DNA from 4 places in the Clostridium swellfunianum genome. Region 4 is predicted to be linked to each of the others. Evidence: riboswitches for the same ligand, from Rfam matches in the RefSeq annotation. Region 4 holds a riboswitch; each other region holds the start of a gene.

Region 1 (5,574 bases), 1.1 Mb from region 4:
TATAAGAATATAAGAATTTTTAAATATAAGAAGTTAAAAATATATATTTTTATATTTATAATTCATTAATGATTAATATAATAAAAAATTAAAAATATGAAACTTTTTAACCTCCTAAAACATCTAACCTATGCAAAACGAAATGCTGCAGCATTTGAAAGAAGGTAAGCTATGAATATAGAAGATTTAGTAAGCAAAAGTAAAAAAGGTGATATTTCTGCATTTATAGAACTGTTGAAGAAAAATCAGGAGCTCTTTTATAAGATTGCTTTTGCTTATACAAAGAATGGTTATGATGCTGAAGATTGTATATCAGAAGCTGCTATAATAGGCTTTGAAAAGCTTACGCACTTAAGGAGGACTGATAAATTTTTTAATTGGTTTACTTCAATACTTATTAATACTTGCAGAAAAAAATATAGAAGCAAAGAGCAGTCAGCATCAGATGAAGAGCTTGGAGAGATAATAGATGAGTTTTCCTATAGTGCGGTGGAAGATAAGATTATTATTGAACATCTGCTCAATACTTTAAAACAGGATGAAAGAGAACTTTTAGTGCTGAGGTATTTAAAAGATTATTCTTTAAATGAAATTGCCTCTATCATGGATATTCCTGTTAATACAGTTAAAACAAAAATATATAGAAGTATTAATATTCTAAGACTAAAGAATAGGGGGATAAACAGTGAGTGTTAATGATATAAAAATGCCGGACAATATAATGGATAATGTGGAAAAGAAATTAAGAACCCATATTAATGCTAAAAAGAAAAGAAGAAACTTGTATGCAGCTTCATTAGCATTAATATTGGCATTAGGTTTGCCTGCTTCAGTATTAGCATATAATAATTATGTTAAAAACGTTCCGTACATCCAAGAGATTGATTTAGCTAGACAGAATAATACCATATCCAAGCTTGATGCAACTTTTAAGTATAAGGATGTTGAATTTAAATTTAAGGAAGCTGTTGCTGATGAAACAGGAATGGTCATTTTGTATGAGGTGTCCGACCCTAAATATTCTATTAAAAGCATGAACTTAAAAGATATAGAAGTACATCCGCCTATCAGTTGGGGCTATTCCTATGCCACAAACGATGAAACACAAAAGGAGAAGGTTTTTCTTACTGAAGTCAGGGGAGATACTTTCATTCATATGAAGGATAATCCAATTACTATTAAAATAGATAAAATCATCAATAGCTCAAAAGATAAAGAAATAGCTGTAGATTGGTCATTAAAAATGCAAGTACCTGTGCAAAGGTCTAAAATTATACCAATAAATAAAGAGTATAAATTAGAACTTGGAACTATGAAGTTAAAAACCTTAAATATAGGTGCGCTTAAGACCTATATTGATTATGAATTTATATCTATTGATAAAAATAAAATTAGCTTTAGTCCTACTTTCGCATATAGAATTGATAATATGAATACTATAATTTCTAGTAATATTTTAGACAATAATACTGGTATGGATTTAACTAATACAGGAGAAGAATTTAAGTCTTTGTATTATTCTACGCCTAAAGAGATAGGCATAACTCTTATTGGTGCCTCGGTTAACTATAAATTTGATGACAGTGAAAAGTATTATATTGATAAGACTAAGCTTCCCATGGAATTTGATTTCAAAGGGGAGAAAGGTCGTGTAGTTTCTATGAATGAAAAGGATGGTTATGTAGAATATATATTTGAGTTTGATAAGTCTAATAGAAACTACTCCTATATAAATTTCATATTTGGAGAGTCCTCACAAAGCTCTACTAATTTTGAGGATATTAAATTTATAAATCAAGATAATATTGATAAACTTTATAAAGAATTATCAAAAAAAATACCTGGTTTTGAGAAGAAGTTTTCTAGCTCTAATTTTAACAAAGGAGCAGTAAATCTTAAAGTTACAGTGCCTGAGAAAGATTCGGGTAGCTTTACAATATTTAATGCTGATAAAGAGATTCTTCTTAACCTTGATGAAATTATTATTAGACCTTAGATTTAGATACTATAATTTCTGAGTGCCACTAGCGCACTCTTTCTTTTTTTAGATAGGAGAAATTTTGTCTGCAAGTAAAATTGACTATAAGCAGTTTTTATGTAATAATTATTTCCAGTATTAATTTAAAAATTAAACAATATAATACAGATGTACCGCTTAAGGTAATAGGAGGGATTAAAGTTATGAAAGAAGTTATGGACAATAATTTTAATGAAGAAATATCAGCAGACAGTGTGCCAGTAGTAGTTGACTTTTGGGCGCCATGGTGTGGACCTTGCAAAATGTTAGGACCAGTTCTAGAAGAACTTGATCAAGAGTATGCCGGAAAGGTTAAGTTTGTAAAGGTAAATGTAGATAATAACCCAGTTACTTCACAGAAATTTAAAGTTTCAAGCATACCAACTGTTATGGTATTTAAAAATGGAGAGACCGTTGATACAATGGTTGGATTTAGACCAAAGGCAGCAGTGAAAGAATTAGTTGATAAACATATTTAAATAAAAAACTCTCAGGATTGATTTCCTGGGAGTTTTTTAGCCTTATTTATTTACTGCAAAGAAGACATGATTTCCTATTGGTTTAATATCCTTCTTCTTAACTTGCTTCATCCAAGTATTAGTAGCAATTTTAGGATTGTAGAAAAAAACTGCATTATTAGTTGGGTCTTTGCCTTTTAGAGCATCCAAAACTGCCTGATAGCTCATTTTGTCTGGAATCACATCTATTTCGCCATTTTTCAAACATGAAAATGCCGCCTTTTGTTTTATAACTTGCTCTATAGTTTTTGGGAAACCAGGAGCTTCTAATCTATTAAGTATAACTGAAGCAACAGCTACTTTGCCATCATAAGGTTCTGAGCGGCTTTCGGCATAAACTATTTGAGCCATCAAATAGACATCGTCTTCAGTGATTCTTATTTCTCTATTTCCTACACTAAATACTTCTATTGAACCAATTTCTTCCTTGTATAGGTCGCAGTCTAATTCCTCCGCTGCTTTAACGGTAGACCAAGGTATTGCTAAAAAAATACATAGCAATATAAAGCTGAATATATACTTTTTCATTAATATCCTCCCTTTTGCCAACGGGGTTAGCTGACGGGTTCGGTAAAGGCATAACCTACATAAAATGATTCACCCCAAAATATTGGTTTCCCCGCGTTATAAATTTAAACTTAGGCTAATGGTATTATTCCACCATTTTTAAAATTAATACAAATTTTGATAAAAAAATGGCATACTATTTATAGTATGCCAGATTATAGTATTACTACTTGTTTGATGATTGTCTAAATTCATTGTAAGCTTTTATAAAGTCGTTATAGTTTTTTGTTATACTACTAAACTTAGAAACTGGTTCTGCATAGAGCTCCTTTAACTTATCCGAACTTAAAGCATTTCCTGCTAGTTTTTCATTGTTAGCCGAATAAACAAAACTTTGAAGGTAATTATCAAAGCTCTCTAAAATATTACTAAATATTTTGTATGAACCTACTGCCTTTGAAGGAACAGTAAGACTTGCAAATTCCTGCTTAATTGAAGAAAGATCATCCCTATTTTTTTCAGCAAGAGCTACAATATTATCTGTATTTCCTTTTGCATCTCTAACTTTAGACATTTCAGCTGAATAATCAATATTTATTGGTGTAAACTTTGCCAATAGGGCGTCTAAACTGTTTATATAATCTTGGTTTTTGCTTTGAGTTATTTCATTGTCTCTGTTTAGTTTAACAAGTTCATTTACATATATGGAAGTATATTCGACGAGCTTGTTTCCGCTATCAGTTAGCCCAACCTTAAAATTCTTTATATTTACTAGAGAGTAATTTTGAACTGCCTTATCTTTATATTTTATAAGGTCCTCTCCTGCCTTCTCCAGGTCTTTTCCGTTTGGGTTTTTAATGATAGCGTCTATTTGCCTAAATATTAGCATATTGTTGCTAATTCCATTAATTAAATTTTCATGATCTTTCTTATACTTATCAGTAGCTGTCATATTATCAAGTAATTCTTTTTGCTTAGATAGCACATCAATTTTAGGTGACAGTTCAGTTCTTGCCTTAACGGAGTCAATTGCTTGTCCGTTTAATAAGGAAGAAACGCTGCTGTTTACCTCATTTATTTTGTCTATTACGGCTTTAACTTCTTTCTCGTAAGAATTTGAGGACTTATTAATAATAAAATAATAAGTACCGTAAAAAACCCCTGAGGCTAAAAGTACAAAGGCTAAAATTCCTATTATAATCATTACTACACTATTATTTTTTTTGTTCAATATTATTTCCCTCCCACTGCATACACTATCCTAAAAGAGTAAATATGAGTTGATATTATATTATTCTAGGCAACAAGTCAAAATTCCTTCTGTAAAATAAATTTTATATTCTTGTGCTTAAATTTGTGCTATATTTTGTTCAACAATACAATATATTGGTGTATAATTGTAAATGGACAATTAATAATAACCTTATGTAAAGTTTTTTTCAATAAATAATTTGTAAAATAAATAACCTGGGAAAAGGAGGGAGAAAGTTGGCAGAGGGTTTAGAAGCATTAATAAATAGTTTGAAGGTGTTGGATGTGTTTTCAATACTGGATATAATTGTGGTATCATACATTTTTTATAAGGGGTATATGCTTATTAAAGAAACAAGAGCGGTTCAGCTTCTAAAAGGAATTTTACTTATACTTCTTCTAATACCTGTAAGCTCTATTCTACATTTGACAATGCTTAAATGGATTGTTGAAAAAACAATAACTATCGGAGTTCTTTCTATTATAATTATATTTCAACCAGAGATAAGAAGAGCATTAGAGCATCTTGGTAGAAGTGCCTTTAACGATATGCATCTCATTGAGGATGATGAGACTATGGAAAAGGTTATAACTGAAGTTGCTGATGCTGTTGAAAGTTTAGCCAAGGAGAAAACAGGTGCTCTTATAGTTATAGAAAATAGAACTGGTCTAGGCGAGGTTATAAGTACAGGGACAAAGCTGGATGCGGCTGTTTCTTCAGCACTGTTACAAAATATATTTGTTGTTAATACTCCTCTTCATGACGGAGCTACTATAATAAGAAATGATAAAATTGTGGCAGCTGGCTGTTTCCTTCCGCTTACAAGCAGCGACAGTATAAGCAAGTCTTTAGGTACAAGGCACAGAGCTGGAATAGGAATATCTGAAAACTCTGATGCACTAACAATAATTGTATCTGAGGAGACGGGTGTTATATCTTTAGCGGTAAATGGGAAGCTAACAAGAAATTACACTAAAGAACGATTGATGGATATATTAATAAGAATTTTAAAGAGCAGGCAGACTAAAAAATTGACCTTTAGGGAGAGGGTGATGGTGTGGATCAAAAAAATACGTGGATAATAAAAATATGTTGCGTAATTGCGGCTTTTTCCCTATGGCTTTATATAATAAACGAAACCAACCCTCAGAAAACTGATAAGATTCAGGTACCCGTTTATTTAACAGGAATAGAAAGCATAGAGCAGCAGCAAAAGCTTAAGATAATTCCACCAGCAGAAGCATATTCTGTGACTCTCAATGTAAAAGGCTCTCCAACAG
Region 2 (5,574 bases), 180 kb from region 4:
AATATTTCTTTAATTTAAAAGGAGAATACGAATAGACAAACTGCTCAATTTTGTTTTGATAATAGCCTTCTCCACCCTTTGCAAGTTTCAAAACATACTCTTCATTCAATGCGAAAACTTTTCTGCTTATACCTTCCCCCAGAAATTCAAACCTTTTGTAAAAATCTTTTTCCTTAAGATTATATAGTTCAGTAAAAAGTTCTTGGCTAATTTTCAATTTCAATCCCCCAGATAATAAATTCACACTATTGTTATATGAATCAAGTCTACACTTTGATATAGGAGTTAATTGTATAAATTTATTTTCTGCTCATGTTTTTTCTTTACTTAATAATAACTAAGAGTTATTATTAAAAGAAAAGTATAATATATTATATATTGGTTAGATATTAAATAGAGAGCCTTATATGATTATTGTATAAACATGAAAATAAGATATATGAATTTGCTGGATACTTACAATATGAGAATTTGATAGATTTGTAAAGGAAGGGATTTAAATATGGATAAAAATTATTTAAAAGAGGATAAGGAAGAGGTTTTAAAGGGACTCACTCCTCTGCAGTATAAGGTAACTCAGGAAAATGCAACAGAAAAGCCATTTTTAAATGAGTTTTGGAATCACAAAGAGGAAGGTATTTATGTAGATATAGTGTCTGGAGAACCTCTCTTTACTTCTTTGGATAAATTTGATTCCGGTTGCGGGTGGCCTAGTTTTACAAACCCCATAGAAAAAGGAAGAATAAAGGAAAAAGCTGATTTCAGTCATGGAATGCATAGAATTGAGGTTAGAAGCAAAGAGGTAGATTCTCATCTTGGACATGTGTTTACAGATGGTCCTGTAGATAAGGGTGGCCTCAGATACTGTATAAACAGTGCTTCTTTAAGATTTATTCCTAAACAAAGGCTTAGGGAAGAGGGATACGAAGAATATATAAGATTATTTAATGATATGGAGGAATAGAGATGGATGTTTTAGAGGCAATTAGAACTAGAAGATCTATAGGAAAGGTAAAGGAGGAGGCTGTACCAAAGGAACTTATAGAAAAAGTTATAGAGGCTGGAACATGGGCGCCAAACAGATATTTAACACAGCCTTGGAGGTTTTTTGTAATAACAGGTAAGGCAAGGCAGTCTTTATCCAGGGTAATGGAGGAAATTGCACTTCAATCAGGCTTAGATATAAACAGCGAAGAAGGTAAGAAAAAGCTTTATAAAGAAAAAAACAAACCATTTAGAGCTCCGGTAATAATTGCAGTGGCAGCAGAGGTAACTGATAATGGGAAGGCTATGAGACTTGAGGAGTTAGGGGCCTGTTATGCTGCCACTGAAAATATGCTTTTAGCAGCACATTCCCTTGGTTTGGCTTCTTTCTGGAAGACAGGGAAGGCTTGCTACCATCCGAAAATGAAGGAGTATTTTGGACTTAAAGAAAAAGACGAAGTCATAGCTTTAATCTATTTAGGCTATCCTGATATGGAAAGAAAGGATGCACATAGAAAACCAGCGTCAGAACTTACTAAATGGGTTTAAAACTAATACAAAAGAAAGGATAGAAGTAATGAGAATTTATTCTTGGAATGTAAATGGCTTAAGAGCAATACTAAAAAAAGGATTCATGGAATGGTTCATCGTGGAAAGCCCTGATATAATCTGCCTTCAGGAAACAAAGCTTCAGGAAAGCCAGCTTGAAGAAAGCTTTAAAAACATAGAAGGTTATTATTCAAATTTCAGTTTTGCAGATAAAAAGGGTTACAGCGGTGTTGCCACTTATTCAAAGGAAGAGCCTGTTTCTGTGAAACACGGAATTGGAATAGAACGATTTGATAGCGAAGGCAGAATATTAGAGACAGAATTTAAAAACATCACTGTTTTAAATATATACTTTCCTAATGGACAGATGAATGAGGAGAGGTTAAAGTTTAAACTAGATTTTTATGATGCTCTTCTTGACTATTGCAATAGTCTGGTTAGTACAGGAAAAAAACTTGTTATTTGCGGAGATTATAATACTGCACATACTGAAATGGATATTAAAAATGCGAAGGCAAATGAAAAGACTTCAGGATTTCTGCCTATAGAAAGAGAGTGGCTGGATAAGCTTATTTCAAATGGCTACACAGATACCTTCAGGTATGTAAACAAGGAGGAAATCAAATATTCATGGTTCAGCTACATGTTTAAGGCAAGAGAGCGAAATGTAGGATGGAGAATAGATTACCATTTTGTATCAAACAATATGCTGCCTTATGTTAAGGATGCGAAGATACTAAATGAGGTAACAGGCTCAGACCATTGTCCTGTTGTGGTTGAACTTTCTGAATCTAATTTAAAAGATCAGCTATGAGGCTGATCTTTTTCTTTTAATTATATTTGTCCGTTTTACAAGTATTTCAATCAAAGCTATGGCTAAAACTCCTCCGATTAAAGCTGTGATAAGTTGTGTTGTTCCCATAGCTACGGCAAGAGCTTTAGCTATAGGCGCAGGAAAGTTCATTTTGAAAATATAAATAAATTTTTTTGCAGATAAGCTTAAAAATAAGAATTTTAGTATCGCCCCTAAGCCTACACCTGTATATTTCCCATAGGAACTTTTAGAAAGAAAGAGTCCGTAAGAGATGACAAAAATACAATTTCCTATCATTATAAAAGGTATAAAAGGTGCCATGGCTGGCTTTAGTTGTCCAACTAGAAGTGCTGTTAATGGGGTTAATACTCCAACTGCAGTTCCATAAAATGTACCGCAAAGATATGTAACCACAAGCAGAACGGAGTTAATAACCGAACCTACAAGAAGTTGGTTAATTCCTGGAATTTTGCTTCCTATCAGCTGAAAAACTATAGCAGTAGCCAACAGGATTGAACTTTGTACTAAACAAATAACATTTTTATTTTTCATACTACCCCATCCTTAAATAAATATTTCCAGTATTAGTATATCACTCTTGCAAAAAAGTGTAAAACAAAAAGTGTACACCCCAAAAGGTTGTACACTTTTATTTTAATATGAAAATACCATATTTCCATCTCTTAACGCTACTGTCTTTGACCATAACCATGTATTCTTTGTGCTGTCATCGAAGTAAAATTCCGCACCATTAGTTGGGTCGTAACCCCTCAAAGCATCTAGAGCAGCTTGTCTAGCTGTTGTTGAAGCTGACTTGTTAATCCAACCATTTACTACAGGAGTAAACTGATAGTAGCCTCCTGATTTTTGATAGATTACATCTCTAATAGTGTTTGGCCAAGCTGAACTTTGAACTCTGTTTATAACTACAGCACCTACCGCAACCTGTGATTTATAGGACTGACCTTGAGCTTCTGCTTGAATTAGCCTTGCGAGAAGGTCCAAGTCGCTTTGGGTGTAAGGTACAACGCCTTTGCTAACAGAGGAAGCAGTAAAAGAACTTTTCCCTGGTATAACTAATACTTGACCAGGATATATATAATCTTTCCAGTAGTTATTTGTATTTCTTATTGAGTTTATAGTTACTCCATATTTTTTAGCAATTAAATAAAGAGTATCTCCACTTCTTACAGTATATTTTCTATCTGGAACATTTAGTAATTGTCCAGGATAAATTAATGAATTTGATAATTTGTTGTTTGTCATTAACTCGTGTGTTGTTGTATTAAAGCTTCTGCTTATTGTGTAAAGCGAATCGCCAGGAGCTACCTTGTAGGTTGCTGCCTTGGCTACATGTGATGAGAATAGAGTTAACCCTAAAGCAAATAAAGTAACATTTAATATCTTTGATTTTATCATAGATATATCCTCCTATATGCCTCCGAGGTTAGTTGACGGGTTAGGGTAAGAGGTACCCTGCTCAAACTACGAACTTCACCCCATAGTTATCCCCCGTACTCCTTTTAGGAGATTCGGCTTGATGGTTGTTATTGTAACAAAGGATTTTGAGTATATCTATAGAAGATAGGTGGCAGGACAGGCATATCATGGTACAACTTTGCCCAAATATGCATAAACAATTATATAGAGTAAATACTAACTATAAATAAAGAATATATAGTTATAAGGAGGATAAGATCATATGGATAGCAAGTCACAAATAGTAAAAGTAAAAAAGAATCAAGATGGAGATATAACAGATGTAATGCTTGATAACGGTAATGTGTATTCAATCAATGAAGCAATAACTATGACAAGAGAAGGTATAATTCAAGGGGTAAATGTGGGAAAAGCAAGAAATGGTAGAGAATATCTACGAAGCAACCCAAATGACAGAGAAGGTGATAACCTAGATAACATTCCTACATTCTAGTGTGTACATAAGACTTTTTTCAAAATAATAAAAAAGGATAGACTGAATCTATCCTTTTTTATTACAGTAAATTTAGTTTGATTAGCTCTATTTCAAGCTGCTCTGAACTTATAAATTGAACTGCGTTAATACCAAGTTTTTTAGCTCCTTCGATATTAACCAGGGTGTCGTCTATGAATAAACTCTCTTCTGGAAGAATAGATAGTGTGCTAAGCATATGTTGGTAAATTTCTCTGTTTGGCTTTAGCAGTTTTATTCTTGAGGATATAATCATTTCATCTGCAAGTCTGAAAAAAGGATATCTGTTGTAGACTATCTCAAATGCTTTAAGGTGAAAATTAGAGAGTAGTACTATCTTATATCCATTGATTTTTAGCTTTTTCAAAAGGCAGACAGTTCCTTCAATAGGTATTAAAATATTATGCCAATCTTTCATAATTTCTTCTATTTGCATTTTATGACCAGCATGTCTTTTAGAGAAAATTTCTATTGCTTCTTCATCAGTAATGCTTCCTTTGTCAAGTTCAAGCCATTCGTCAGTTGTAAATATAGCTGAATGAAGTTCACTAGCTAAAGTTTCGTCTTTATATTTTTTTAGAAGATATTCCTTGGGATTAAATTCTAAAAGAACTCTCCCTATGTCGAAAACTATATTTTTTATCATGTTGCATCATCCTTTCGGCTATAGACATTTTTATAGTACCTTATTTTAGCAATTTATTCAACCTTCTTGCCCAATGCTGGAATTTATAATTTAACTTTGGATAAAACTATTTTAAAATGATTTAACAGGAGAATACTGATATGAGAGACAATATTAATGAATTTATGAGAAGAATGAACTCATTAAATGAAAAGGAATATATGTATAACTTGATTGCTTATGGAATTGCCCCTACTGTTTGCGGCTACAAGGCTTCAACTCTTATTAATCTTTCAAGCAAGTATAAAAACACCTATAAACTTTGGAAGGAGAATAAGGAGGAATTTTTAGACAGAGTACCTTTAAAGCACTTTGAGCTGAAAAGGACTAATGATTCATACAGTATTTTGTTCTATGATGAAGATAAATTGAACGAAACATTAAAGAAAAAAAACTGTACTAAATTTTTAAATAATTTTGGATATAAGGAAAAAGATAGCCTTATAAATTTTCTTCATGTATTAAAGGCAAGGTATAAAGAAGGGTGTCCTCATGAAGTTGGTCTATTTTTGGATATACCTCTTGATGATGTTCTTGGATTTATAAAGAATGATGGGAAAAATTATTTATACTGCGGCTATTGGAAAGTAT
Region 3 (5,574 bases), 2.4 Mb from region 4:
TGTTCTATGGAATTACTATTCATGACCACTGTACAAGGCGATCTTACTTTAATAGAGGGATTTTTGCACAAAAGCTTGGAGAAATAGCCTGCATGTTTAAGCTTGGTTGCAGAGGTCCTGTAACTAGAACAGATTGCCCTACAAGGAAATGGAATGAGTATGTAAACTGGCCAATAGGAGATAATACACCTTGCATTGGTTGTGCACAGGCTTATTTTCCTGATGGCATGGAACCCTTTGTAAGATATTAATTAGTAAGGAGAAATAAATGAGGACTATTACTATAAATCCTTTAACTAGGATAAGCGGATTCTTAGAGATAGAGGTAATGGTTGAAAACCATAAGGTAATAGACGCAAAAAGCAGCGGACTTTTGTTTAGGGGATTTGAAAAAATGTTGAAAGGCAGACATCCATTAGATGCAATATACTTTACAGAACGAATTTGCGGTATATGTTCTACTGCGCATTCAATGGCATCTGCTTTAGCACTTGAAGATGCGCTTAAAATTGTTCCAAACGAAAATGATAAAATGATAAGGGATTTTCTACATGGCTGTGAATTTCTGCAAAACCATTTAAGACATTTTTATCTATACACTCTTCCCGATTTTATTAAGGGTCCCAATGTTGAGCCTGTTTATAATAATAGCCACACAGACTTCAGACTACGTAAAAATTTAAATGACAGATTAGCAAATAGCTATGTGGAGGCAGTAAAATACAGCAGAAAAGCTCACGAAGCTTTAGCTGTCTTAGGAGGAAAAGCTCCTCATAACCATGGTATATTTGTAGGAGGAGTAACGGTAAATTTAGATGCCTCAAAGTATAGTCAGATAAAAGCATTGATTTATGAGATAGATGATTTTGTAACTAATAGAATGCTTGAAGATGTTCAAATAATAGCTGAGTACTACAGTGATTACTTTAATAATGGAGCAGGCTATGGGAATCTTCTTAGCTATGGTGTTTATGATGACTACAGTGAAGTGCAATTAACTTATGTAAAGCCTAAAGTTTCAGTAAATAATAATTTTTACAAGCTAAATGAGAATCGAATAACTGAGGATATAAAAAGAGCTTGGTATAGCGAAGACACAAACCCATCTATTCCGAAGGAAGGGGCATATACTTGGGTAAAAGCACCAAGATATAATGGCTATGCTTTTGAAGTAGGACCGCTTGCAAGAATGATACTTAGTTCAAACTATCCGAAAAAAGTCTCAACTATGGATAGAACTATTGCAAGGGTGCTAGAAGCAAAAAAGATAATAGAAATTATGAAAGAACTTTTAAGAAGGATTAAGTTTCAGCCAGCAGAACAAAAACGATATGATATATTAGACAGCACTACTGGGCGTGGATTAACCGATACAACAAGAGGTGCTTTAGGACACTGGATATCTATAAAGGATAAAAGAATTGAGCATTATAATATTATCACTCCAAGTGTTTGGAACTGTTCGCCAACTGATTCGAATGGAGTAAAAGGCACAATCGAACAGGCCCTTATTGGAACTGAAATAATAGACGAAGAACATCCAGTTGAGATTGGAAGAATAGTGAGATCCTTTGATCCCTGTATATCTTGTGCTACACACGTTATTACTGGAACAACAAAACCAATACAAATAATTGTGTAAAGGAATAGAAGGCTGGCATTTTAATGATTCAGCCTTCTATTATATATTTTTATCTTAAATATGAAAATGGGTTAACTGGAGCACCATTTTTCCTTACTTCGAAGTGAACATGAGGACCGGTAGATCTTCCAGTATTGCCTGATTTAGCAATAATATCTCCAACAGATACTCTTTGCCCATCTTTAACAAGTAGTTTTGAATTGTGTCCATAATAAGTTTGTAGTCCGTTGCTGTGACTTATGATAACTACATTTCCATAGCCGCTTTGCCACCCGCTATAGGTTACCTTTCCATCAGCATAAGCCTTCACGTTTGTTCCTGTTGAAACTGCTATATCAATACCTTCATGCTGTTTGCCCCAACGAGCTCCATATCTAGAAGTTACAGAACCACTAACAGGCCAAATACCGCCTCTGCTTACAGTTTTAGAAGAAGCTTTTACATCTGCTTTCTTAGATTCAGCTTTTGCTTCGGTTTTTAATGCTTCTACTCCTGGAAGTATAATCTTCTGGCCTAATTTAAGCTTGTCTGGTGACCCTAAATTGTTTATTTCTAACAAATCATAAAAGTCTATTTTATATAAAGAAGCTAAGTCCCATAGGTTTTCGCCATCTTTAATCTTATATGCTATGCCATCTATAGAAGGAAATACTAACGATTGTCCTTCTTGAAGGGCTGTATTTGCACTAATTCCATTTGATACAGTAATAGTGCTGACCTTTATTGCATATGTATTTGCTACTGTTTCTACAGTGTCGCCAGCTTTTACTAAATACTCTATTAGTCTTGGTTGACTTATTTGAATATCAAAGGCTTCAGCTATTTGCTGAGAATCTAAGATTAAGGTGTCGTTATCTATTTGTTCTACTGCTGAGACAGATTCCGAGTCAGCATATACCTTTAAAGTGGTAGAGGCTACTGTAATAGAAACAGATAAAGCTATTACTGAAAGCAATGCTATTGATATTTTTCTTTTTTTCATAATTATCCTCCTCTATAACGCCTACGAGGTTAGTTGACGGGTTAGGTCATAGAGTAACCTTCATCAAATGATTCACCCCAAAATTTTAATCCCCCGTTCCATTAGATGGATTCGGCACGTATGTCAAATATTATATACAAAAGTAGACAGGCATGCAAATATAAATTTTGGTATTTATCAATTTGGCATCAAATACAAAGCTTTTAAACAACAAAAATTATAAAAATGTATAAATATATGTTTTTAAGAAAATATAACTAATGAAATACCTATATAGGAGGCAACACAATGAGCGTTACAGTTTACACAACACAAACCTGACCTTGGTGCAAGGTGGTAAAGGATTACCTAAAGTCAAACAATGTAGCTTATGAAGAAAAGGATGTTTCTAAAGATCATGATGCAGCAATGGAAATGATTAGCAAGTCTGGACAACGAGGGGTGCCTGTTGTTGATATTAATGGCAACATAGTTGTAGGTTTTGACCAAGACAGTATTGACGAATTATTAGGAATATAAATTTAAGGGAAGGCTAAATATAGGCCTTCCCTTAAATCTTCAGATAGTTTTTTGGTATTATAAAATAAAATTCTGTTCCATTTTCAAATGAGCTTGTAACTCCATAATGAAAACCATGCATTTTTAATATTTCTCTACATATTGGCAAGCCTAACCCCATACCGCCGCTTTGGGAATTTTTGTAGTATTTATTCCAAATCTCATCAAGTTCATGGGGTTTAATGCCTTCACCGTAGTCTTTTACTGATAATTTTATATTTTCGCCGTCATAGGAAGTAAATACCTCAACTTTGCCATTTTGCATACTAAACTTAATTGCATTATCTAAGAAATTATATAATACTCTTTGGAGGTACTTTAAATCTGCATAAATTTCTATAGATGGTACGTTGACTAATGTAGTTATATTTTTTTGAGCTGATATTATTCTAAATTGATTAGTGCATACATTCACCAATTCAGATAGGTTTACATATTGCCTGTTCAAGATATAGGCCCCATCCTGCAGCTTTGATAACTGAAGCAAATCCATTACCATAGAATTTAACCTATCTACTTCCTTTATTATTTCGTTTGAGTATTTTTTAGTTTCTGATTCATCAACTAGCTCATCTTTAATAGCCTCGCTATAGCTCCTAATAACACTTAGGGGGGTCTTAAAATCATGAGATACATTTGCTATAAAGTCTCTTTGAAGCTGATATTTTTTCTTTAAATCGAGTGCCATCTGATTAATACTGTTTGATAAGGTTTCAATTTCATCCTTAGTTTTAATATTTAGATTAACATCAAAGTCTCCCTTTGAAATTGAGGAAGCTGCTTTTTCAATTTGCAGCACAGGCTTTGTAAATTTTTTGCCTATAAAAGATATCAAAGGTATTGAAAGCAGCAAGGCAGAAATAAATATAAAAAATAAAGTTATGTAAACTACTCTTAGATATTCAGAAGAGTAGTTATTATTTTGAAAAACTACTATATTACCTAAATCTGTTTGAAGGTTATAATATAAGAATTCTGCATCCATGGCATTTGTAAAGATACCTTTCGTTTTAAAGCTTATATTCTCTACAGAGCGAAGAAAGGGCATCATTCCCATTTTTCCATGGGTTAAGGATGTTATATTATCACCATTTATTAGTATAGCACTAATGTTTGTTTCAGCTATTGGTTCCTTATTGCTTAAAGCTTTATATATTTCTCTCGCAGAATTTTCAAGATTGTCATACTGACTGTTAAGATAAAATCTTGAAAGAAACACACTGCTAGCGGCAAAGCATATTACTATAATTATAGTTATTATGGTCAGGAAGTATTTTGCAAGCTTGATAGTTATCTTATCCATTATTAATCTCCTGCTTTAAATCAAATTTATAACCAATTCCCCACACAGTTGCAAGATGCTCCTCGCAAAATTTTATTTTTTCTCTAAGCTTTTTAATATGGGTATCTATAGTTCTTGAATCACCAATAAAATCATATCCCCAAACAGTGCTTAAAAGCTGTTCCCTATTGAAAACTTGACCTGGATTTTTACCTAGGAATAGCAGTAGGTCGAATTCCTTGGGCGTTAGGCTGATTGATTGGCCATCCTCAATCACTTCTCTGCTATCTTCTAAGACAGAAAGATTATTAAAGCTTAGAGATTTGAGAATATTAACTTTACTGTTTATTCTTAGATTTACGCGTAGCACAAGCTCTCTCATGCTGATTGGCTTTACCATATAATCATCGGCACCTAGCTCTAATCCAAATATCCTGTCATCTTCTTCACCTCTAGCTGTAGTTAATATAACTGGGGTGTTGTCCTTAGTTTTTATTTTTCTTAAAAGAGCCCAGCCGTCCTTGCCTGGAAGCATAACATCTAATATTATCAAATCAAAACTATCACTATTTATTAAGTCTTCTGCTTCCCTGCCGTCACTTACAGTTGTGACTGTATAATTTTCTTTTTTTAAATATAAACTCATAACTTCTGATAGTTTAGTTTCATCTTCAATAATTAATATTTTACCCTTCATAATTATCTCCTAAAGTGAACGTATTATATAAAATAATTATATATTAGTTAATTGATTAAAGCTTGTTCTAATTGTGATAAATTTGTGAAAAAAGATCATGGTTTTAGAAATAGAATAATTAGCAGTAAAAAAGTGTAACATAAATTTAAGTGTCATTATTAATATTAACATATAGGGAGAGAATATGAATGGATAAGGAAGTAAAGGAACTGGATTTACTGATAGTAGGTGGTGGACCAGCAGGACTTACAGCAGCTATATATGCTTCTAGAGCAAAAATTAATATGGTTTTATTAGAAAATCAGCTGCTTGGAGGACAAGTAAGGAATAGTTATACTATTGAAAATTATCCTGGCTTTAAGGAAATATCAGGAGGAGAATTGGCAGATATAATTTCTGACCAGGCAAAAGCG
Region 4 (5,574 bases):
AAAACCAGAAGCTGATAAAGTTAAGGCTCTAAAAATATTTGGTATATTAGTTACTTCCGATACAAAAAGATTTTATCCAAGTAATAATTTTATCTCTCATGTTATAGGTCATATAGATGATGATGGAAAGGGTGTTTCAGGAGTTGAATCACAGTATGATAAGGAACTTGCTGGGGAAAAAGGTCAGCTTGTTTACACTAGAGATAGTGCCAGTAATCAGCTTTTCTTTGAAGATTCCAGGTACACAAAACCAGTAGATGGAAAAAATGTTATACTAACTATTGACGGGGTTGTTCAAAAGTATGCTGAGGATGCTGCCGATAAAGCTCTTAAAGAAAATAATGCTAAAGGTGTTTCTATTATGATTATGAATCCCAAGAACGGCGAAGTTTTAGCTATGGTAAGTAAGCCAGATTACAATCCTAATGCTCCAAGACAAGGTGCAAAAAATAATGATGAACTTTTTAACATGTGGAAAAACAGACCTGTAACTAATTTATTTGAACCAGGTTCTATATTTAAGGTAATTACAGCCGCTGCTGCCATGGAGTATGATACAAGCAAAGAAGATGATAAATTTATTTGTAATGGAAATTCAAAAATATCTAACAGGATAATTAACTGTTGGGAGCTAGGAGGCCATGGAACTGAAAATTTTGTTGATATCTTAAGAAACTCCTGTAATGTTGGCTTCATGGAAGTTGGGAAGAAACTTGGCAAGGAAAACCTTAATACTTTTATAAAAAAAATGGGCTTTGGTGAAAAGACGGGCATTGATCTGCCCGGAGAGGAAAAAGGCATAGTGTTAAATCCTAGTAAAATGAACGATGTAGATTTAGCAACAGAGTCCTTCGGTCAAAGCATATCAGTAACTCAAGTTCAGTATATGGCTGCATTTAATGCTATTGCTAATGGAGGAACTTGGATAAAGCCTCATATAATGAAAAATATCGCACGCTACGACGATGGTGGTAAACTTGTAATAGATAAATCCTACAGCGATTTTAATAAAAAACAAATTTTAGATACACACTTAACTCAAACTTTAAGAGGATATATGGAAAAGGTTGTTTCTAAGGGTGTTGGTTCAAATGCTTTCATTAAAGAATTAAACATAGGCGGTAAGACAGGAACTGCCCAAAAAGCTGAAAATGGAATTTATAAAGACAAGAAATACATATCCTCTTTTGCAGGTCTTGCTCCATATGAAGATCCAAAAATTACTTTGATTGTAACAGTTGATGAACCGGATGAATCCAAGTATTACGCTGGCCAAACAGCCGCACCTGTGGCAAAAGAGTTATTCAACAATATATTCAATTATTTAGCTATTAATCCTAAAATACTTAACTAGCATTGGAGAAGATATATATGAAAATAAGTTTTTGCGATTTTAATGAATATAAAGATGAAGTAATTAAAATTATAAAAAAAAACTATCCTGAGTTTGAAACGTCAGTTAACAGATGTATCTATAGCTGCGGTGACTGTGCAAGAAAGCCTATCGCAAGAATTAATGGTGAACTTTTAGTAGGTGAAAACACTAATGATTTAGTGCAGAAAATAATTGAATATAGTAAGAATATTTAAAGCTACTGTGGTATAGAATATGCTTCTATACCACAGTATTTATTTTTTCTTAAAATACCTCTTTAAGACTGTAATGAATATATTACCAGTATCATTATTAAAAGGATTGCTTTATAATATGAATTTGTATAAAATAAAATTAGCCTAATGTTTAAACAAACAGCGGAGGAGATTTTTCCCTGGGGTGAATCCATTATATTTTGGTAAGGATGCTCTCGTCCTGAACCCGTCAACTAACTTCGCAGGCCAAAAGAGAGGTGCACCTATGAAAAAATCTATAGCGATAGTTATAAGCTCATATTTTGTTTTGTCTTCAGCAGCTATTTCAATAACAGCATATGAAGCGAGAACTGAGAAGCTTAAAAACAACAGCATAGTCTTAGCATTAAATGAACAGCAGAATAATACATACGAAGAAGAATCAACTAAAACAGTTGAACAATCAAAGCCTATTACTTTAGAAAATAATACTGTTTTAACTGCTACTCTTACACCAGACAATACGAAAGAGCTTCAAACCAAGTCTGCCGCAGCTAATAAGCAAGCACTATCAAGAGGTGGAAGCGGTCTTTCAAAGTCATCTGAGAAATCACCTGAAAAGCCTGCACAAAAAGAAACTGCTCCTTCTAAAGGTTCAGTAGAGCTTTTAGATTGGTGGAAACAGGCCAAAAATGTTTTTAAGATTGGAACTACTGCTGTAGTTCAAGATGTTCGCACAGGAAAAACCTTCAAAATTGTAAGAACAATGGGCTCAAATCACGCAGACTGTGAAGCTGCCAGCAAAGCAGATGCAGATATAATTAAAAGTATTTGGGGTGGATTTTCCTGGGATGTAAGACCAGTGATTGTTAATGTAGGTGGAAGACGATTAGCAGCTTCTATGAGTTCCCTGCCTCATGCAGGTATTGATTCAGCTCCTGCCTTTGCAACGGTCAACAACCGTTCTGAGGGCTATGGTAAAGGTGAAAATCTTGATGTAGTTAAGGGTAACGGTATGAATGGTCATTTTGATGTGCACTTTTTAAACAGTACTCGACACAAAGATGGACAAGTTGACTCAAGGCATCAAGCTGCTATTAAAATTGCAGCAAAAAAATAAGGCATGACGAATGTTATGCTTTTTTTTATTGTAATTAATACTAACCATTTTCAGTGTATAAACCATTTCTTAAATTTTTAATACTCTCTAACTATCCAACTATTAAAATTAGAGAAGGCATTTGCCTTCTCTCTATTTGTGCTCTTGATACAACATTTTATTAATAGTAGCAATAACCTCATTCGCATTGGACAGGCCATCTGTGTATACAGCAATAATATACGGCTTAGGTGCATAAACTATCCCAACATCATTTGCAAAGGACCCATAGTTACCTATCTTATGAGCAACAATCTCCTTTGGCACGTAAGCATCTAACCTGTCATGAAAAACTGTTGTTTTCATAATTCCTATAAGTCTTGTGTAATACTGATTATTGCCTTTATTCTCATAAAGCTGCTTTAAAAATGTTAATCCTTCATTTGGCGTTACTAAATTTTCCACTGGCACTGTATGTCCTACCTTTTGTCCAAAGCGCTTCTTCATCTCAGTTCTGCCTATTCTTCTCATAATCATATTTGTAGCTATATTATCAGAATAAATTATACTATAGTCACTTAAGGTTAAAAGTGGTATAGGATTTGTTTTGTCCTTTCCCTGAAGTATTCCCGTACCTGCTTCATAATCAGCCTGAGTATATTTAAGAGCTTCATTAATATCAACTTTTCCTTCCTTAACCATATCAAAAAGTACCATGTTCATTTGCACTTTAACTGTGCTTGCTGCTGTAAAATACTTGTCACCATTGATTGAAAAGCCTTTTCCATTTTGTATGTCATAATATCCAATTCCTACTTTTGAAACATTTTTGCCAAGGTAGTCTCTAATCTTTTGCTCCAAGCTTTTATCTTTACTACCATTGTTAGGTGAAGTATTAACAGGAGTATCAGCTTCACTTTCAAGCATCTTACTTATATATTTTATTCTTTTCTCATAAGCATGAAACTTTATTTGCTCCATATCCTCCATAAATTTATCATCTGGAGATATGTTGCCGCTTAAATTCAAAGGCATATTTTCAAAAGCAGACTTGTCCTCTTGTTTTCCAAAGTAAATTAAGGCTACTGCTACTGCTGTCATCATAATAAGAATTGCTGCAGTCCGCATTGCTCTTTTAAATTTAAAGTTCAATTCAGAACCCCCTTATATCATAATTACCTTTTGATTCCTACCAGATTATTTACAAAAGTATTATATCATAAATATAATATAAATTTCTCGGTAAAATATGACATTCTATAAAGGTTTTACTTTTTCTTTAAAACTTTATTCTCTTCATAGTAATTATTAAAATACATAAAGCCTTTATTTTCAGTTCCTCATGAATTCTCATGTGCGATTTATCAAGTTCAAAATATTCTACAAAACTTATATTTCCTCCTAAGTCTCTATATCTTTTTATATCTTTTTCATAAGTTTAAGAGCATAGGCAATATAACAATAAACTGGTATCCTTCGCCTTATTTACTTAGAACATTAACAATTCCATTATGCCTTTCTGCAAGGTGCTTAACAAGGCCGAGCCCAATTCCACTACCTTCACTTCTTCTTGCGAGCAGGTTATCTGCCTGCCTAAGGCTTTCAAATATAAGCTGTAGCTTATATTCCTCTATTTCTATATCAGTATCGAATATGATGGAAATGTTTTTATTTGAAGCATAGTCAACAACTGCCTGAACAAAAGCTTCAACGCTTTCAACAATATTGCATCTTCTAATGTTTAGTTGTAAATTGCCTGAATCAATTTTAGTTAAGTCAATTAAGTTATTAATTATCCATAAGTGTGCTTTTAGCCTCATTATTAGCTTTCGCAGCTTCTTTCAGCTTTACTAAAAAAATCTCTGAGATAACTTTTAGTTATTCTCAGAGATGTAAATATACTATAGCTCGTAAGTTTCCATATTTTCGATTGCTTCTTCAACTAATCTATCAACTTCTAAGATACTTTCTGCTTTTCTCATTTTATCTAATGCAGGTTTTGTTTTTGGATGCTTTGGAACAAAAATTGTGCAGCAGTCTTCATATGGAAGTATAGAGGTTTCATAAGTCCCAATTTGCCTGGATATATCCATAATATCTTGCTTATCCATAGCAATAAGAGGTCTAAACATTGGTCTGTCAGCTACATCTGTGCTTACAACCAATCCTTCCATAGTTTGGCTGGCAACTTGACCTATGCTTTCACCTGTAGTTACTGATTGCACATTAAGCTTATCAGCCAGTTTGCAGGCTATTCTTGTCATAAATCTTCTCATTATTATTGTAAGTTCGTCTTCTCTGCACTTATCAATAATTGACATTTGAATGTCAGTAAATGGCACAACGTAAAGCTTTATACTGCCTGTATAATTACTTAGTATAGCAGCTAATTGCTTTACTTTTTCTTTAGCCCTTTCGCTTGTATATGGATGGCTATGGTAATAAACACAGCTCACCTCAACCCCTCTTCTTGCCATCATATATCCTGCAACAGGTGAATCTATACCACCAGAAAGCATGAGCATAGTGCTCCCGTTCATCCCATAAGGAAGCCCGCCAACAGCTTTAACCTTTCTCTGATAAACATAAGCCATTTGCTCTCTTATTTCCACATTTACTATAAACTCAGGTTTATTAATCTTAACAGTTAGTCCCGGAACAATCTTTAAAATATGTGCGCCTATTTCCCTACTAATATCCATGGAATTTCCTGGGAAATTCTTGTTTGCTCTGTTGGTTTCTACTTTAAAAGTTGAAGCTCCACTTTCCTTAATTGCTTCTACGGCCTGTTTCTTTATTTCTTCCATAGAAGGTTCAACTTCAGTAACAATGCTAACTTCTGAAACTCCAAATACCTTCATAACTTTGTCAATTACTTCTTCGAGATCGTCTGAATAAATAAACCA

The links. A riboswitch is a leader RNA that binds a small molecule or an ion and turns the genes downstream of it on or off. The one in region 4 is predicted to bind cyclic di-AMP.
Region 1: linked by a shared signal. The riboswitch ahead of NBE98_RS13880 (cell wall hydrolase) and the one ahead of NBE98_RS08270 (hypothetical protein) in region 4 are both predicted to bind cyclic di-AMP.
Region 2: linked by a shared signal. The riboswitch ahead of NBE98_RS09120 (LysM peptidoglycan-binding domain-containing protein) and the one ahead of NBE98_RS08270 (hypothetical protein) in region 4 are both predicted to bind cyclic di-AMP.
Region 3: linked by a shared signal. The riboswitch ahead of NBE98_RS20220 (M23 family metallopeptidase) and the one ahead of NBE98_RS08270 (hypothetical protein) in region 4 are both predicted to bind cyclic di-AMP.

The regions. Positions count from the first base shown of each region.
Region 1 is NZ_JAMOFV010000006.1:2,882,123-2,887,696, forward strand. Features, by position in the region: gene NBE98_RS13865 (RNA polymerase sigma factor) at 172-696, shown strand; gene NBE98_RS13870 (DUF4179 domain-containing protein) at 686-1,996, shown strand; gene trxA (thioredoxin) at 2,182-2,496, shown strand; gene NBE98_RS13880 (cell wall hydrolase) at 2,539-3,063, opposite strand; cyclic di-AMP (ydaO/yuaA leader) riboswitch at 3,064-3,190, opposite strand; gene NBE98_RS13885 (hypothetical protein) at 3,269-4,273, opposite strand; gene cdaA (diadenylate cyclase CdaA) at 4,531-5,376, shown strand; gene NBE98_RS13895 (CdaR family protein) at 5,352-5,574, shown strand, end outside.
Region 2 is NZ_JAMOFV010000006.1:1,990,172-1,995,745, reverse strand. Features, by position in the region: gene NBE98_RS09145 (hypothetical protein) at 1-217, opposite strand, end outside; gene msrB (peptide-methionine (R)-S-oxide reductase MsrB) at 503-964, shown strand; gene NBE98_RS09135 (nitroreductase family protein) at 967-1,533, shown strand; gene NBE98_RS09130 (exodeoxyribonuclease III) at 1,562-2,347, shown strand; gene NBE98_RS09125 (ECF transporter S component) at 2,342-2,899, opposite strand; gene NBE98_RS09120 (LysM peptidoglycan-binding domain-containing protein) at 3,002-3,766, opposite strand; cyclic di-AMP (ydaO/yuaA leader) riboswitch at 3,769-3,895, opposite strand; gene NBE98_RS09115 (DUF3892 domain-containing protein) at 4,050-4,280, shown strand; gene NBE98_RS09110 (HAD family hydrolase) at 4,342-4,944, opposite strand; gene NBE98_RS09105 (DUF3793 family protein) at 5,085-5,574, shown strand, end outside.
Region 3 is NZ_JAMOFV010000006.1:4,247,576-4,253,149, reverse strand. Features, by position in the region: gene NBE98_RS20230 (hydrogenase small subunit) at 1-251, shown strand, start outside; gene NBE98_RS20225 (nickel-dependent hydrogenase large subunit) at 269-1,642, shown strand; gene NBE98_RS20220 (M23 family metallopeptidase) at 1,692-2,624, opposite strand; cyclic di-AMP (ydaO/yuaA leader) riboswitch at 2,628-2,751, opposite strand; gene NBE98_RS20215 (glutaredoxin family protein) at 2,958-3,143, shown strand; gene NBE98_RS20210 (sensor histidine kinase) at 3,175-4,485, opposite strand; gene NBE98_RS20205 (response regulator transcription factor) at 4,478-5,161, opposite strand; gene trxB (thioredoxin-disulfide reductase) at 5,350-5,574, shown strand, end outside.
Region 4 is NZ_JAMOFV010000006.1:1,809,658-1,815,231, reverse strand. Features, by position in the region: gene NBE98_RS08280 (stage V sporulation protein D) at 1-1,354, shown strand, start outside; gene NBE98_RS08275 (DUF1450 domain-containing protein) at 1,372-1,590, shown strand; cyclic di-AMP (ydaO/yuaA leader) riboswitch at 1,722-1,852, shown strand; gene NBE98_RS08270 (hypothetical protein) at 1,856-2,689, shown strand; gene NBE98_RS08265 (serine hydrolase) at 2,822-3,820, opposite strand; gene NBE98_RS08260 (ATP-binding protein) at 4,150-4,488, opposite strand; gene thiI (tRNA uracil 4-sulfurtransferase ThiI) at 4,570-5,574, opposite strand, start outside.